Regions from separate parts of the Hahella chejuensis KCTC 2396 genome, predicted to be linked through region 2. Evidence: predicted binding sites of a transcription regulator. Region 2 holds the regulator's gene; each other region holds the start of a gene.

Region 1 (4,459 bases), 2.5 Mb from region 2:
TCGCGGCGGCAGCCTTGGCGTCATCAACGCCTTCCACAAAACCGCAACTGGCCAGTGACAGTAATAATACAATCCCCAAAACGCGCAGCATCTCTATCTCTCATTCCTGATTTTCAACGTTGGCTCGCATTATTGCCGGATTTGGGTCGAAGAAGAACCTTTTTGGCGGCGCGCCGCTGATCAAGCCAATGGCAAATAGATATCGATGATCGCTTCATGTTCAGGAACGTCCGGGTACATGGTCACGCGTTGGAGAAAACAAGGCGTGTCGCGCAATGTTCCAGCGCCGCGACCGGAATGGCCTCCTGCTCCACGATATTGACTGAATAGTTCTGGTTATCCGTCTGCATAATGTCCGCCCTCGCTTTGAAAAGAAATTCATCATGATCTCGCCAAGGCTCCCACCGCGGATCTCGCCGAAATTGGGAAGGCGTTTGTCCGCATGTTTTTTTGAAGGCTGGTCAATGTATGCCAGCACACGCCGTAGCCGGTTTTGATATGTGCTTACAGTCGTCTCATTCGCCATATTCGCCTCAACAGAGAGCAGTGTGGCGGCGCGTGCGCAGATTCGCCTGATTGATCTTGCTGACTATTTTTTAACGCTGGCGGCCAGAGTTTAACGTGCATGAACGCCGCCAGCATCTGGTTCATTTCAGCCCCAACTTCTTGGCCATTTTGTGCAGATTGCTCGAATCCACCTCCAGCTCACGGGCGGCGGCGGCCCAGGAACCATCGTGACGATTCACCGCCTCACGGATGGCTTCGCGTTGACAGTCCTCCACTGTGGCGCGCAGCGAGCGAACGTGGGTGACTTTTGCAAGAGTCAACGGCGGGCTCTCACTGGGAGCCGTCGCTTCTTCGCCATAATCCAGGTCCAGCAACGCCGCATCCAGCGTCACGATATCGTTTCGGCTGGCGCCGCGGCTGATGGCTTTGAGCGCTGCGCGACTGATGACATGCTCCAGCTCCCGCACATTGCCTGGCCAGGAGTAAGCGCACAAGGCCTGCTCCGCCGCTCGCGACAGCCGCAGACTGCGCACGCCCAGACGTGAGCGATTAAGCTCCAGAAAATGACCCGCCAGCACCAGCACATCGGCGTCGCGCTCACGCAGCGGCGGAATCCAGACAGGGTAGACGGACAGACGGTGATACAGATCCGCTCGAAAGTCGCCGGAGCGAACGCTCTCTTTCAATTGTCGATTGGTGGCTGCGATGACCCGCACATCCACTTGTCTCGGTTTGTCTTCGCCCAAACGCTGTATCTCACCGTTCTGCAACGTTCGTAATAATTTCGCCTGCACGCTCAGGGGCAGCTCCCCCACTTCATCCAGGAAAATCACGCCGCCATGCGCCGCTTCAAAGCGCCCTGCGCGATCCGCCGACGCGCCGGAGAATGCCCCCTTGCTGTGGCCGAACAACTCGCTTTCCACCAGGGATTCCGGCAATGCGGCGCAGTTCACATGAATCAACGGACGCTCTCTGCGCGGCGAACGACCATGCAGGCGTCGGGCGAACAACTCTTTTCCCACCCCGGTCTCGCCCATCAGCAGCACCGGCAACTCGGAGTCCGCCACCACATCCAGTTCCCGCAGCAGGTTTCGAATGCAATCGCTGGAGCCAATGATCTCGCTTTCATCCTGGGTCACGCCGCGCCGGTCTCCATCCTGCCGCATGAGCGCCAGATTTCTCCGCTCCTGTTCTAACCGGGTCACTCTTACTGAGGCTTCGATGATCAACGTGAACCGCGCCAGATCCTGCTGCGCCTGCGCATCAAAAGTCCCTTCCTGCAGGGCGTCCAGGGTCACCGCCCCCCACAGGAGGCCATCCACATACAGGCTCACACCCATGCAATCATGCACAGGCAAAGGTTCGCCGACGCAGCTCTCCAACAGACCGTCATAGGGATCGGGCAAGCCTGAGTCGCTCGCAAAGCACACCGGTCGCCGGCTGGCCAATATGGCTGCAAGACGGGGGTGCTGGGCGATGATAAAGCGGCGTCCCAGGGTTTCCTGCACCAGCCCTTCCGCCGCCAACGGCCGCAGGCTGTCGCCGTCAGCCCGCAACAGCGCCACTGCGCCGCACCGAAAATATTCTCGCATGGCGTTCATCAAACGCTGGTAACGCACGGCGTGGGGCAGTTCCGTCACCAGATCCGCCAACAGGCTGGCCTCAATCATGGTACTAATCACCTTAAAAGGGTTTTTATAACCCTATTAGATTCGGGTATAAAACACCACAGTTAATTTTAAATACTTAAAAATCATAATGTTAATAAATGGCACAAAGGTTGCCAAACCTGTTGCGAGTTAAACACTATTGAAGGAAACCCGCCATGACCTTACTTGATCGTCCCGTCGGCTGGATCGCTCGCAACCTCCCCGGCTCCACTCGCCTGTTTCGTGAATACCAACTGGATTTTTGTTGCGGAGGCGCGAAGAAGCTGCGGGACGCCCTGACTGAGAAGGAGCTGGAGCCAGACGTTGTGCTGGAACGACTCAACGCCCTACAGGAGGAGCCGGATGATAACTGGAGCAACGCCGGTCGCCCTGAGCTGATTGACCATATTCTCACCCGCTACCACGCCCGCCATCGCGAGCAACTTCCGGAACTGATACACCTCGCCCGCCGTGTGGAGCATGTCCATGGGGAGCGAGACGAGTGTCCGAACGGACTGGCTCAGCATCTGACGGAAATGTTTCAAGAGCTGGAAAGCCACATGATGAAAGAGGAGAACATTCTATTTCCCATACTATTGGCCGGGATGAGCGGCATGCAGGCGCAAGGCCCTATTTCCGTCATGCGCATGGAGCATGATCACCATGGCGAAGCGTTGGCGCAATTAGAGGCGTTAACCAACAACATCACCCCTCCCAAAGGCGCCTGCAATACCTGGCGCGCGCTTTACGCCGGCCTCGCCCAATTGCGAGACGATTTAATGCAGCATATCCATCTGGAGAACAACATTCTGTTCACCGACGTTGTGGAGGACGCCCATGGCTGAATACCGCAAACTCTGGTGGCTGCTCATCGCCGTATTGGGCGTCACTTTCTGCTTGCTCGGCTTCTTTGGCCGCGAGGTTTATCGGCAGGCGCCGCCGATTCCAGAGCGTTACGTCAACGCTACAGGCGAGACCATTTTTACCCAGGAAAATATTCTTGATGGACAAACCGCCTGGCAATCCGTGGGCGGCATGCAATTGGGCTCAATTTGGGGACATGGCGCCTATCAGGCGCCGGATTGGACCGCAGACTGGCTGCATCGCGAACTGGAGCGTTGGTTGCAACTCGCCGCGCAGGACGTGTACGGGGCATCCTATGCCGAGCTGGATGACGAGCAACAGAGCATCCTGCGCCATCGCCTGAAAAGCGAATACCGCCGCAACACCTACGACGCGGAGAGCCGCTCCGCATCAGTCAGCAACCGCCGCGCGCAAGCGATAACGGATACCGCGAAATACTACAGCCGCCTGTTCAGCGATGCGCCAGACTTGCGGGGAACCCGTGAAAGCTATGCGATGAAAGAAAATACTCTGCCCGACGCCCAGCGCCGAGAAGACCTGACCGCTTTCTTCTTCTGGACCGCCTGGGCCGCCGCCACGCAAAGGCCTGACAGCGAGGTCACCTACACCAATAACTGGCCTCACGAGCCCTTGATAGACAACCGCCCTACCGCGGAAAACATCATGTGGTCCATTGTCAGCGTCGCGCTGCTGATCGCCGGCGTCGGCTTGTTGATCTGGGGATGGGCGTTCCTGCATAAACACAATGAGGCGGAGCCTGCGGCGCCGCAGTCAGATCCATTGAGTCGCTTCGCGCTGACGCCCTCGCAACTGGCGCTGGGCAAATACCTGTTCCTGATCGTCGCGTTATTCGCCTTCCAGGTGTTGCTGGGCGGCTTTACCGCCCATTACACCGTTGAAGGTCACCACTTTTACGGTCTTGATGTTTCACAGTGGTTTCCCTACTCCCTGGTGCGCACCTGGCATATTCAGAGCGCGCTGTTCTGGATCGCCACCGGCTTTCTCGCCGCGGGGTTGTTTCTGGCGCCGATTATTAACGGCGGCAAAGATCCCAAATATCAAAAGCTGGGCGTCGACATTCTGTTTTGGGCGTTGGTGGCGGTCGTCGTCGGCTCCTTTGTCGGCAACTGGCTGGCGATCGCACAAATCCTGCCTCCAGAACTGAATTTCTGGCTCGGCCATCAAGGGTATGAATATGTGGATCTGGGAAGGCTCTGGCAGATCGGAAAATTCCTCGGCGTCGCGTTCTGGCTCGTATTGATGCTGCGTGGAATCGTCAATGGGTTGCGACGCCCTGGCGACAAAAACCTGTTAGCGTTGTTGACCGCGTCAGTGATCGCTATTGGGCTGTTTTACGGTTCCGCCTTCTTCTACGGCGAACGCACGCATCTTTCCATCATGGAATACTGGCGCTGGTGGGTGGTGCACTTGTGGGTGGA
Region 2 (4,459 bases):
ATGCTGCTTCAGGAATTCAATGATTTCCTGATCGGTGCCTTTGTAGCCGCGCAGCGCGGTATCCCAGTAAGGATTGGGGAGGCAGCGCACGTCAAACACCATGTCGGAATCTGACGGTACCCCATGCTTGAAGCCGAACGACTGAAAGAGTAGGGCCAGCTCTTGGGTTTTATGTCCGATAACCCTGATCTTAACCTGATCTCGTAACTGGTAGATGGAAAGATCGCTGGTGTCTATATAGAGGTTCGCCAATGTGGCGATCGGCTCCAATAGCTGCTTCTCTTTGGCGATGGCTTCTTTCAGCGATGTGCTTTTGCTGCTCAGCGGGTGCTTGCGACGCGTTGCATGAAAACGTTTGATCAAGGTGGCGTCGTTAGCGTCAAGATAGATGATTTCCACATCAATATTATGCGCTTGCAGAGCGGCGTAAATAGACGGGAAATCAGATAAATCCCTATAAAGATTACGCGCGTCTATGCTGACGGCGAGTTGCTGGTTTTGGGTTTTTCCCTGGTCCAGCACCTCTTGGGTGAGAGGCGAGAGGAGACCGATAGGCAGGTTATCGATGCAGTAATAGCCCATATCCTCCAGGACATGGAGCGCCGTACTTTTTCCAGAGCCTGAACGACCGCTTACGATAATCAGCTTCATGTCTTCCTCTTTCCATCGAAGCTGGACTATTTCTCCAGCACCCTCCTGAACAGGGTTTCGTCGTTGTCACAGTCGCGTAGATGTTCGCAGAAGCGACGGTCATTGAACTTCTGGGCCAATTGGCTCAGCAGGTCTAAATGTTCGCTGGTAGCCTCCTGAGGCACAATCAGAACGAACAGAAGGTCGACGGGTTCGTTGTCTATGGCGTCAAAAGGGATTTTGTCCTTGAGCGTAATCAGAGCCCCTATAATGCGATCGCAGTTTTCCAGACGGCAATGGGGGATCGCAATACCCTGGCCGATACCGGTGCTGCCGAGTCTCTCACGGCATACCAGGTTGGTAAAAATGGCGTTCTCGTCCAAAAACGGAAAATGTTGCGCAATCAGATTGGCGATATATTCGAGAACGCGTTTCTTACTCGAGCCCGACACCCCACAGCGTGTGAGGGCGGGCGAGATAATAGACTCAATAGTTAGTGTGGTTTGGGCCATGTTCTGTTATCTGGCGGATGCGCCGTGCATCCGATCAACGTGCTTCTCTTTGTGTTTGAGGATCTGGCGGTCTAATTTGTCCACCAGCGCGTCAATGGACGCGTACATATCTTCGTGTTCAGCATTGGCATGCAGGTCAGCGCCGCTAATGTGCATGGTTGCTTCCGCAATCTGACGCTGTTTTTGAATGGAGAGCGTAACTTGGACATTACTGATACTGTCGAAGTGTCGTTCAAGTTTGTCGAACTTGTTGTTAACGTAGTCTTTCAGTGCTTCAGTTAACTCGACTTGATGTCCGGTGATGTTCATTTGCATACTTTGCTCCTAATGCCAATATACGGTGCATTATGAATTTTGCACTTCCATGAAAAATACTAGCACATCCATTTTGTGACTATTTGATTTAAGTCTTATGCCTGTATTCCTCCTTTTAAATTAATCGCTTACGTTCATTGGAAGGCGGAATGGAAAGCGCCTCCCGATACTTTGCGATCGTGCGACGGGCGACATTGATGCCCTGGTCGCCGAGCAGCGCAGCAATCTTGCTGTCGCTCAAAGGTTTCTTCGGTGATTCCGCCGCGACTAACTTCTTGATAATAGCTCTAATAGCGGTCGAAGAACACTCGCCACCCGTGTCTGTGCTGACATGGCTGGAGAAAAAGTACTTCAGCTCAAATACGCCGCGAGGAGTGTGCATATATTTCTGGGTGGTCACCCGGGAAATGGTTGATTCATGCATTTCCACTGCTTCCGCAATATCGTGCAGCACCAGCGGCTTCATCGCCTCTTCGCCGTACTCAAGGAATCCTTGCTGATGTTCGACGATTTGTGACGCAACTTTCAACAGAGTTTCATTACGGCTTTGCAAGCTTTTGATAAACCAGCGCGCTTCCTGTAACTGATCGCGTAAGTAAGTGTTGTCGGAGCTATTGTCCGCACGTCTCACCAAGCCCGCATAGCCTGGATTGATGCGGATCTTAGGGGCGATTTCCGGGTTCAGCTCCACCAGCCAGCGGCCATTGTTTTTTTTGACGATAACATCAGGAACCACATATTCGGTATTACTTTCCTGAATGCCTTCTCCCGGTCTTGGGTTCAGGCTTTGAATCAGCTTGAGCACTTCCCGCAGGTCGTCTTCCTTCAGGCGACTGCGGCGCATCAACTGGGCATAGTCGCGATTGCCAAGCAAGTTGATGTAATGGCTGACCACGAGTTTGGCCTGTCCTAACCAGGGCGTATCTTTGGGTAGCTGATTCAGCTGGCTCAGCAGGCAGTCCTGCAGGTTACAAGTAGCGACCCCGGCAGGATCAAACTGCTGAACGCGCTTTAACACTGCGCGTACTTCGTCCAACTCAATTTCTTCTTCGCCCTCAGTCTGCAGCCCACTGTGAATTTCATCGGGAGTGAGGGAAAGATAGCCGTCGGGATTGACCGCATCGATTATCGCAACGGCGATCATGCGGTCAATGTCGGACATGGGGGTAAGATTGAGTTGCCAGAGAAGGTGATCTTGCAGGGTTTCGCCTTTGCTGTTGCGGGACTCGAAATCGTATTCGTCATCCTCGCCGCCGCTGTAGCTGCTTGACCCGCTTTGAAAGACATCGTCCCAGGCGGTGTCGACGGGCAAGTCGTTCGGTATGGAGTCGGACCAGTTATCCTCCTCGGCGAACCCGCCTTCGTCCATGCCGGACTCTTGAGCTCGCTCTTTGCTGGAGTTATTGGCGAGCATGTCGCTGATCGTATCGTTCTGAACGTGGTTGGGGGACTCTTCCTCTTCAGACACTTCCAGCATGGGATTGGACTCAAGCGCTTGTTGAATCTCTTGCTGTAAATCCAGTGTTGAAAGCTGCAAAAGTTTTATTGCTTGTTGCAGTTGCGGGGTCATAGTGAGCTGTTGACCCAGCTTTAACTGCAATGAAGTTTTCATAACCATCTGATGCTTACCACCGATTCAGGCACAGATCTTGTGAGTTTGTCATAGTTATTGAGCGCTTTAATCCTAAGCTCTTGAGCCTTGGGGTCCATCTTGAATGGAAGCCGCCGGTTAAACTAAAGTTTGAACTGGTCACCCAGATAGACCTCTCTAACCTTTGGGTTGGCAAGGATATCACTAGGGGCGCCGCTTGCGATAATAAATCCTTCACTGACAATATAGGCGCGTTCACAAATATCCAAGGTCTCGCGCACATTATGGTCTGTAATTAAGACGCCGATGCCGCGCTTTTTAAGATGTTCGATAATCTGCTTGATGTCGTTGACGGAAATAGGGTCCACCCCGGCAAAAGGCTCGTCCAGTAGTACAAACTTTGGCTCCGTGGCGAGCGCGCGAGCGATTTCCACGCGGCGGCGTTCACCCCCGGAGAGGCTCATGCCAAGGCTTTTACGAATGTGGGTTATGTGAAATTCATGGAGCAACTCCTCCATTTTTTGCTTGCGTTCCTTGCGGTTCAGATCCGCCCTGGTCTCAAGAATGGCGTAAATGTTGTCTTCCACAGACAGCTTTCTAAATACGGACGCTTCCTGAGGTAGATAGCCAATGCCCTTGCGCGCTCTCCCGTGCATGGGCAGGCTGGTGATTTCGGCATCGTCAATAAATACGCTGCCTTTGTCGCTGGGGATCAGTCCCACCACCATGTAGAAGCAGGTGGTTTTGCCTGCGCCGTTAGGTCCGAGGAGGCCAACGATTTCGCCGCTGCGAATTTCAACGGAGACATCTTTTACTACAGGCCGTTTTTTGTAAGCCTTGGCCAGGTTTCTGGCGGCGAGAGTGCTCATTGTTTATTAGATTTGGGCGGATGATAGATGATTTCAACCTGCTCGGTTTGATTGCCCGATGAGGCTCCCTTCGCTGTGACTAAGCGTTTGTCTGTGAAATAAATAATTTCTTCGCCTTCTACTGAACTATTGTCCTGGAGAATGCGCGCATGGTTACGCATAACGACTTTACTCTGGCTGCGATCATAGTCCATGCTTTCTGCGTAAGCGTGGGTTTCAGTTTGTTTTTCTGCGTCAAATTGCACCAAGTGAGCGGGCTTACCCGTAGCTTGGAAGCGGCTGATGCCCTTGTCGTCAGTGTATAAAACAACTTTGTCCGCTTCGATGCTGGATTTGCCCTGGGTAATGACGACATTGCCGATATAGGTGTCGATGCCCTTTTGACCATCTCTTTCCCAGCGCCCGGCTTTAATACGCACTGGTTCGTCGCTCCCGTTAAGAAGGTCTAAAGCGTGGCTTAATGGAGTGAAAACCAGGGCCACCAACAGCGCCGCTGTGAATAGTTTACTTGGGTTGTGCATAAACGCCGGTTACCTGAGAAA
Region 3 (4,459 bases), 130 kb from region 2:
CGTTAAAAATTCTCATCGCCGACGACAACCAGTCCGATCGTATGATCCTGCAGAATATCGTCAAAAAGCAGGGGCATGATACGGCGACAGCGGTGGATGGCGTCGACGCCATCGAGAAATTCTCCGAGTTCCGGCCGGACATTGTCCTTCTGGACGCCCTGATGCCTCGCATGGACGGCTTCGAGGCGGCGCGTAAAATCAAGTTGCTGGCCGGCGAAGACTTGATTCCCATTATTTTTCTCACCTCTCTCAGCGACGCGGAATCTCTCGCCAAATGCCTTGAGGCGGGCGGCGACGACTTTCTTTCCAAACCCTACAACCGCATTATCCTGCAAGCCAAGATCAACGCTTTCAACCGCATGCGGATAATGCATAAGACCCTGTTGCGGCAACGGGACCAGATCGCCGAGCACAATGACCATATGGTGCGTGAGCAGCAGGTCGCCAAAACGGTGTTCGACAACGTGGCCCATGTGGGCTGCCTCGGCGCCAACAATATCAAGCATCTGCTTTCGCCTCTGGCGGTTTTTAACGGCGACGTGTTGTTGGCCTGTCAGAAACCGTCCGGCGGCATGCATGTGCTGCTGGGGGATTTCACTGGCCATGGCCTGCCCGCAGCGATCGGCGCCATGCCCCTGGCGGAGATTTTTTATGGCATGACCAGCAAAGGTTATGCGCTGGGAGATATTCTCCGGGAAGTGAATCAGAAGCTGCGTAAAATTCTGCCAGTGGGCTTTTTCTGCTGCGCCTGTATGGCGGAATTGAACTTCGAGCAGGAAGAAATCGAGATCTGGATCGGCGGATTGCCGGATTGCTATCTGGTGCAGGGCGATCAGTTGATTAAGGTCGCCTCCAACCGCCTGCCTCTTGGCATCCTCAAAGGCGAAGCCTTCGACGCGCGCACCTATCGCTTTGAAATGAAACACGGCGACCGGGTGTATTTGTGGTCGGACGGCATTGTCGAAGCGACCAACGCCAAAGGCGAAATGTTTGGCGAGCAGCGCTTGCAACAGGTCTTCAACGCCAATCTGCGGGAGCTCAACCTGTTTGAAAAAATCCGCCGCTCCGTGGTCGACTTCATGGGCGAGGGCGGTCCCAGCGATGACCTGACGCTGGTGGAGCTGACCATGATGCCGGTGAAGGAGCTGGGGATAGAGAACAACTATCTCACCAACACCGGTCTCAAAGGCCCGCAGCACTGGCGCATGGCGTATGAGCTGTGCAGCGACTCCCTGGCGGTGTTTGATCCGGTGCCCCTGTTGTTGCAGATCGCCATGGAAGTGCCCGGACTGCGCACGCGTAACGGCGAGATGTTCACCATTCTCAGCGAACTCTACACCAATGCCCTGGAGCATGGCGTGCTGGGCCTGCACTCCAAGCTCAAAGGCAGTCCGGATGGATTTGCGGAATATTATCGTCTGCGCGAAGAGCGCATCCGGCGACTGGACGGGCATTTTGTGAAGGTGGACGTTCGCCACAAAGGCGCGGTCGCCGGTGGCGTGCTGACGATTCGAGTGGAAGACAGCGGAAAAGGCTTTGATTATCAGAAGCTCGACGGTAAATTACCGGGTCCGACCTGTTATAGTGGTCGTGGCACGGCCCTGCTGCTCTCCATGTGCAGCCGCGTGGAGTACTTCGGGCAGGGTAATATCGTTGAAGTGGATTATGAGTGGCAAGCTTGAATATGAGTTCGAACGATCTGTCTCACCTTGATATGGGCGCACTGGCGGAATTGCGGGAAGTAATGGAAGACGACTTTCAGATATTGGTGGAGACCTTTATCGGAGATACGGTCGAACGTATGCGCGCCATTCGCGCGACGCTGGATAGCAATGACCCGGACGCATTCAGTCGCGGCTGCCACAGCGTCAAAGGCAGCGCCACCAATCTGGGGTTGCCTGCGTTGTCCGAACTTTGTCGGCAGGGCGAATTGATTGGCAAGTTCAAGCAGATGGAGAAAGCGCGGGAAGTGTTTGACTCCATCGAGCAGGAATTTGAAGTGGTGCAGTCCTTATTACGGGAACAGGTGTAGCGGGCGCTGCATCATCCCTGCCGGCAGTATGAGCCGGTTGTATTCGCTGAAAAATCCTGCCTTTATTTTTTTCCTCTTTACCTCCCTCTCAGGCTTTGACCCCGTTCAGGCGTAACCTGGCCTGATCTGTGCATTTATCCCATAAAACGATGGTTTTGCCGCTTTCGCGACAGCGATTTGCCGCGCGGAGGCCGTGAAGCCCGTTGCATCCGCAGATAAGTTGTAACTTGGATTTGAGGACAGTAAATGGACAGCTCAGTGGCATTTATTGATGTACCCAAAGTCGCGCCGAAATCGTCTCCAAAGCCGTCAGGCAATCAGAGGGGTGAGGCTAACGCTATGAATGATAAGGAAGATCGCTTCTCTGAGGTGCTGGATCGGGAAGTTGCGGATAAGACCGACAAAGTGGACAAGAAAGACGTCAAAGCAGAAAAAGGCGATGAGAGAAAAGCGCCTGTTGACGCTGAAGCGTCAGAGGACGCGGCGACGGTTGCGCAAGCAGCGCTGGCGGACATGGATCAGACCGCGTCGCAGAGCGGAGTGAATTTGCCGTCGGGGGAGCAAACCATCACGGAAGGCGACGAAATCTCAATCGAGGGGATGGCCCTGGCTGAATTGTCAGTGGATAAAGAAGAGGGCGCAGATCCAACCGGGCAAAACGCGTTGACGCCGCTGGCGCGGGCGGTGCATGACGCCGTTGAGGAGGTTGAGGGCGATGCGGAGACGGTGGTGGGGGATAAAAAGGGCGGTGAGCAGATCAAGTTGACCCAGGCGCTTGCCGCAAACGGCAATAGCGGAGGGCGGGAAGCCGGCGCCGATGGGGAAGCCCTGGACGCAGCGCTGCTGAAGCTGGCGGAGTCGCAGAGCGCGGCCAAACCCGGCGCCTTGCAAGGAGTCGCCGCCAACATCCGAGCGGAATTCAAGGTTGACGCCGCTGCGCCGCCTTACGTCACCACGCTGCAGCAACCGGTGCAGGGAGATGACTGGGGCGAGGGCATGGCGCAGAAGGTGGTCTGGTTCGTGGGACAGAAGATTCAATCCGCCAGCGTGCATCTGAATCCGCCGGAGCTGGGCCCCATCGAAATGAAAATTCATGTGCAGAAAGATCAGGCCCATGTTCAGATTCAAAGCCCTCACGCCATCGTCCGCGATATGGCGGAAGGAACGGCGCATCGATTGCGGGAACTGCTGGCGGAGCAAGGTTTGCAATTATCCCAGTTCGATGTCTCCAGTCAGCAGCAACAGACGGGCGCCGGTAGTGGTCAGGAATCCGGCGGCGCCGATGGCGGCCTGGTTGCTGGAGAAGGGGACGAAGAGGGCGCCGCGGCGCTGGGCGTTGAGCAAGCGCTGGCCACGGATCGCATGGTGGATTATTACGTCTGATGATTTTTCACTGAAAAATCAAAGGAATGAACTACACTTATCGACAAGGAGGCGGTGACCTCCACAGTAATCGGATTATCTGTCGATAGTGGAAGCAGAGATATGGCGAAAGATAACAGTGGAGAAGGCGGAGAGGAGTCTGGTAAGTCTGGCGGCTTAAGCAAAAAGATGATTATTATTGTCTCGCTGGTTTTGCTGATTGCTGTGGGAGCCAGTGTGGGAGTGACCATGATGTTGCTAAAGTCTTCCCCGGATGACGGCTCGGATACGTCGGCGGAAGGCGGCGAGCAGGCTGCGCCGGTGAAAGCGGAAGCTATCTATTACGATATGCGGCCGCCACTGGTGGTCACTTTCGATTACAAAGGCAAGCAGCGTTTTTTGCAAGCGAGCATCAGTTTGCTGACTCGGAATCAGGGCGTGCTGGACGGGGTAGATCTGCATATGCCCGTCATCCGTAACCGATTGATAAATTTGTATAGCGGCAAAGATTTTGAAAACGTGCAGACGGATGAAGGTCGGCTGGCGCTGCTGTCTGAGTCGCTGGAAGCAATCAACACTGCTCTGAAGGAGCAGGGCGTGGATGGAGAAATTGAGCAGGTGCTGTTTACCAATTTCGTGTTGCAGTAACCGTGGGCGCAGTGTATCGAATCGCCGCGCTGAAACGCTGTCATCGCTGCAGGCGGGGCTTGTTATAGGCCCGTCTCAGGTGATAGAACTAGACGCATAACATTTCCTGTTAGACCCTGGGTCAAGGTGTAGGGCTGTGCAAGATCTATTATCCCAAGACGAAATTGATGCGCTCTTACATGGCGTGGACGATGGCGACGTCGACACCGAGGAGGATGTCGATGCGGCGGGGGTGCGCAGTTACGACCTGACCAGCCAGGACCGTATCGTCCGTGGGCGCATGCCGACTCTGGAGATGATCAACGAACGCTTCGCCCGCTATACCCGTATCAGCCTTTTCAACCTCTTGCGCCGCAATGCCGACGTCGCCTCCGGCGGCGTGCAGATTCTGAAGTTTGGGGAATATATTCACACGCT
Region 4 (4,459 bases), 850 kb from region 2:
TTGCACCCGCACGCCATCCCCAACCGGGTTGGTGCCCAGGCTCAAAAAGCTGTTGGCGTATAGATCGCCAAACTCCGCACGCGACCGCTTAAAGCCGGTTGTGCTGGCGTTGGCGATATTGTTGCCGGTCACCTCCAGGTCGACCGACGCTGCTCTGATTCCTGTTAACGCGATATTAAACGGCATACCACACCTCGCACATGCTAACTGATCTGTTTGATATCGCTTAATCCGACCGAGCCAAGCCCGGCCAGATTCAATGTGACGCCGCCGTCACGCGCGATTGATACACTATCCACATTGGCCGCCAGATAAGAGCTGACTTGCATCTGCTCACCGCTGTAGCGAGCCCGCGCGACCACTTCATACCGCCCCGCCGGCAAAGTTTCGCCGTTGCTGTTTTTGCCGTCCCAGCTGAACTTGACGTCGCCGCCGGGCTGATAACCTTTATCAATATTCGTGATAAGCTCGCCAGCCTCGTTATAGACGCTAATGGTCAATTGCGAGGTCCCGGCAGGCAGCTCCACCACTCCATTTATGGACCCATCCGCACTCTTGATGGCGCTTTCCATCGGCGCCAGCACATCCCGTCCCACCATCGCCGAAGCCTGCAGGGCCTGCGCACTGCGAAACTGAGAGGCCATGGTGTCCACGGTCGAATTCAATGACTGAATGCCTTCCACCGAGCTGAATTGCGCCAACTGCGCGACAAACGCCGTGTTGTCCTGGGGATCGAGCGGACTCTGGTTATTCAACTGGGCGATCATCAGATCCATGAATTCATTTTTACCCAGTTCATTTTTCCTGTTGGCGGACTTCTGCTGAAGCGCGTATTGACTCAGCGCGTCGCTAGTCTGATTTGCCGTATTGATATCGCTCATCACGCTGTCCTCACGAAAAGTTCATCACTGACCAATAGTCAGCAGGCGCTGCATCATGGTTTTCGCTGAATTCAGCACTTCCACATTGGTCTGGAAGCTGCGGGAAGCGGACATCATATCCGCCATTTCCTCCACCACATTCACGTTGGGATAAAACACGTAGCCGTCCGCATCCGCCATGGGGTGGTCCGGTTGGTAGCGACGCTCCAGAGACGCATCGCTTTCCACAATGGCCCGCACCTCAACGCCGCGGGAGGCGTCATCGTTGATCGAAGGAGGGATCGCCGCATTGAGCGCATCCTGATGCACCGCCGCAAAAATCGGCTTGCGCGCGCGATAAGTCTGATCGATGCTGGAGCTGGCGGTGTCCGCGTTGGCCAGGTTACTGGCGGTGGTGTTCAGTCGCACGGATTGTGCAGTCATACCGGAGCCGGCAATGTCGAAAATGCTGTTAATCGCCATCGTTATTCTCCTTTAATCGCACTGACAATGCCTTTCAGGCGGCTATTGAGAAATTCAAAGCTGGCCTGAAAATCCAGCGCATTTTTGGAGTACTGGACGATTTCCGTCTGCGTATCCACTGTATTGCCGTCAATGGAAGGCTGCAGTGGTTGCCGGTATAACAACGCCCCTTCCGCAGGGGTCTTTATCGCCATGTGGGCGTCGTCAGTGGTAACCACCTCCAATGAGTCCTCTATACTTTTGGCCTGCCTGAGCACGGCTTTAAAATCAATATCCCGGGCGCGAAATCCCGGCGTGTCCGCATTGGCTATGTTGTTCGCCAGCACTTCCGCCCGTCTGGTGCGGACGTTCAGCGCCTGCTCATGGATACCCAGCGCTTTGTCGAATGATATGGCCATTTAACACCTCTGCAGTTGCCTGACTGCGACAATCGTCATTTGCGACAATGACAGCAAGTCCCGCGCCAGTTATTTTTTTGTTCTATTTTTCAGTTAGATAACATTTTTACACAGGCGGAAGGCGGCAAAGGGATACCGCCCTGAAGGAAAGCGCGTCCACGCCATGCGGCAAGAGGAAAACCCTCGCCTTAGCGCAATAGAAAAGAGGCGAACAGGACGAGGGATATACTGCGGGGGATTTGAGAAAAGCGACGCTTGCAGACGCAGGCGGCGTCGCAGGAATTATCAGCCCGGTTCGCCAGTGAAAAAACTGACGCGCTCTTCAAAAGCGGGGGGTTCGGGAACTTTCTTCTCTTTGCTGGCTGGCGTTCCCACATATAGATAGCCTACCACATGCTCGTTGGAGGCCAGACCAAGACGCTGTTTGACGCGCTCGTCATAGGCCACCCATCCTGTGCGCCACATGGCGCCATAGCCCAATTCCTCCAACCCGAGCATTAATGCATAAGCGCTGCAGCCGGCGGAAATCAGCTGTTCCAACTCAGGCGCCTTGGGATGTTCCTGGACGGTGGCCACTACAACGATCACCATCGGCGCGCGACTCGGGGCCTTGGCCAGCTTTTGCCTGGCCGCATCGTCCTGACCATCCTGCTCTGCGGTTTCGCCGTATATGCGTCCCAAAGCGTCGAGCCCTTCTCCTTCCACAATAATCAGCCGACACGGCCGTAAGCGGCCATGGTCCGGCGCGCGCATGATCACCGGATACAGTTTGCGCAATTCTTCATGGCTCGGCGCGGGCGCCTGCAACAGAGGGGTGGAGGTTCGATTTACAAGAATGTCTAATACCGCCATGGCGTTATACGTGGCTCCTGTTGTTTATCCGTGTGGCGCCGGTCATATCAATAAAAAGACCGGCGACTGATTCAGCTCAGATTATATTAATCAGGCAGACAAATAGTTTCCTTCTATTTGTCTGCAACGACAGGGCCTGCACATGTCAGGCCCTGTCTCCCGCGGCTCGCCGCCGCGCAGGCGCATCCATGCGCCTGATTATTAAATATATGCAATCCGCCGTCAGGAATTACCTGTCTTATCACGCCACATTACCTGCCTTTTACGCCAACTCAAAAGGTTAAAGATTGTCTAACGACGAACAAAACCGCCTCACAGATTGTCGGACAACCCCATTGCTGCTAACCTTAGACGCGATCGTAGCGCTGGTGGACTATACTACCAGAAGAGGGCGGCAGTTATGGCGGATGGTTTACGCCGGTCCAACGGCTTTTTGCATGGCAATCCCGCATTCAATCAATGCGTCGCGCTACGCCTGTTGAACAGGCGCCCCCCGCTTTCCACCCGGAAAACCTTCTCTTCCTGTCCTTTTTAGGGTATATCCGTGCAAGGACAGGACGTTTTTATTGATAACAGCAAACCGGCGGGCCGCATTGCCGCTCCCATGAGCTCGCAGGGACTTTTTGGTTAGGTTGAAAAATATGCTGACGGGACAATACCGGTATTCGTGGTTATGACACAAATGATGCCGATACCTCCACATCTCGCCAATACGCCGCACTCCCCGACTCAGGTGACCATCCCGCCCATGCCGGACTATAACGCCCGGGTGCTCGGCTATCTGGTGTGCGCCGCCATTATCGTCGCCGGCATATTGGAAGGGCATTTCGACGAGTACCTTATCTGGATCATTCCCGGCGCCATGCTATGGCCGCATATTCTGTATTTCGCCCTGCGCTTCTTCGATAAACAGAAGAACACCAAAGTCCGCCAGGGCATGATGGTGGTGGACGGCTTTCTATGCGGCGTGATTCTGGTGCTGATCAAGTTCAGCGTCACCCCCACCCTGTTTTTCCTACTGATGCTGAACTTCAGCTTCATTATCGTCGGCGGTATGAAAAGCTGGCTGTACGGCAACATCGCCTTTCTCGCCGGTTTTACCGTAGCCTCCATCTATTTTGGTTTGAGCTTCGCGCCGCCCACCCCCATGGTGGTCAGCATCATCGGCGGCGTCACCTGTTCGCTGTATGTCGGCGTCACCGCCTATTACACGCACCAACAGGCTCGCGCCCTGGTGCAGGCGAAATCGCAGATCCAGTTTCAGCGTGAGCAATCCATCGCGCTGTCTCACAAACTGGCCAAATACCTGTCGCCGCAGGTATGGCAATCCATCTTCACCGGCGAGCGCGACGTGCGCCTGGAAACTCAGCGTAAGCGGCTGGCGGTGTTTTTCTCCGACATCAAAGGCTTCACCGAACTGGCTGAAGAGATGGAGCCGGAAAGTCTGACCGAGCTGCTCAACACCTATTTCAACGAGATGTCCCAGATCGCCCTGAAATACGGCGGCACCATCGACAAGTTCGTCGGCGACAGCATCATGATTTTCTTCGGCGACCCCAGCAGTCGCGGCGCCAAGGAAGATACCTGCGCCTGCGTCATGATGGCGATCGAAATGCGCAAGCACATGAAAATTTTACGGCAGAAGTGGCGTAGCCAGGGCGTGCGCACGCCGCTGGAAATTCGCATGGGCATCAGCACCGGTTACTGCACTGTGGGCAACTTCGGCGCGGAAAACCGTATGGATTACACCATCATAGGCAAAGAGGTTAACCTCGCCAGCCGCCTGGAATCCATGGCTGCCCCCGGAGAAATTCTGGTATCCTACGAAACTTTCGCACTGATCAAGGACACCATCATGTGCCGGGA

The links. The regulator sigma-54, encoded in region 2, starts transcription at its own class of promoters, with help from an activator protein. The targets are predictions, from matches to a motif close to TGGCACNNNNNTTGCTNT.
Region 1: the regulator sigma-54 is predicted to act here: its motif matches at 2,277-2,294, upstream of ytfE (iron-sulfur cluster repair protein YtfE).
Region 3: the regulator sigma-54 is predicted to act here: its motif matches at 2,150-2,167, upstream of HCH_RS32690 (flagellar hook-length control protein FliK).
Region 4: the regulator sigma-54 is predicted to act here: its motif matches at 1,792-1,809, upstream of flgB (flagellar basal body rod protein FlgB).

Annotation. Positions count from the first base shown of each region.
Region 1 is NC_007645.1:709,041-713,499, reverse strand. Features, by position in the region: gene HCH_RS03240 (hypothetical protein) at 1-91, opposite strand, end outside; gene norR (nitric oxide reductase transcriptional regulator NorR) at 648-2,177, opposite strand; gene ytfE (iron-sulfur cluster repair protein YtfE) at 2,333-3,001, shown strand; gene HCH_RS03225 (nitric-oxide reductase large subunit) at 2,994-4,459, shown strand, end outside.
Region 2 is NC_007645.1:5,458,039-5,462,497, reverse strand. Features, by position in the region: gene rapZ (RNase adapter RapZ) at 1-651, opposite strand, end outside; gene ptsN (PTS IIA-like nitrogen regulatory protein PtsN) at 678-1,142, opposite strand; gene hpf (ribosome hibernation-promoting factor, HPF/YfiA family) at 1,149-1,457, opposite strand; gene HCH_RS23895 (RNA polymerase factor sigma-54) at 1,573-3,069, opposite strand; gene lptB (LPS export ABC transporter ATP-binding protein) at 3,192-3,917, opposite strand; gene lptA (lipopolysaccharide transport periplasmic protein LptA) at 3,914-4,438, opposite strand; gene lptC (LPS export ABC transporter periplasmic protein LptC) at 4,422-4,459, opposite strand, start outside.
Region 3 is NC_007645.1:5,328,901-5,333,359, reverse strand. Features, by position in the region: gene HCH_RS23275 (ATP-binding SpoIIE family protein phosphatase) at 1-1,682, shown strand, start outside; gene HCH_RS23270 (Hpt domain-containing protein) at 1,685-2,032, shown strand; gene HCH_RS32690 (flagellar hook-length control protein FliK) at 2,372-3,415, shown strand; gene HCH_RS23260 (flagellar basal body-associated FliL family protein) at 3,518-4,042, shown strand; gene fliM (flagellar motor switch protein FliM) at 4,179-4,459, shown strand, end outside.
Region 4 is NC_007645.1:4,612,267-4,616,725, forward strand. Features, by position in the region: gene HCH_RS20030 (flagellar hook protein FlgE) at 1-186, opposite strand, end outside; gene HCH_RS20035 (flagellar hook assembly protein FlgD) at 204-881, opposite strand; gene flgC (flagellar basal body rod protein FlgC) at 906-1,343, opposite strand; gene flgB (flagellar basal body rod protein FlgB) at 1,346-1,741, opposite strand; gene HCH_RS20050 (nitroreductase family protein) at 2,027-2,593, opposite strand; gene HCH_RS20055 (adenylate/guanylate cyclase domain-containing protein) at 3,276-4,459, shown strand, end outside.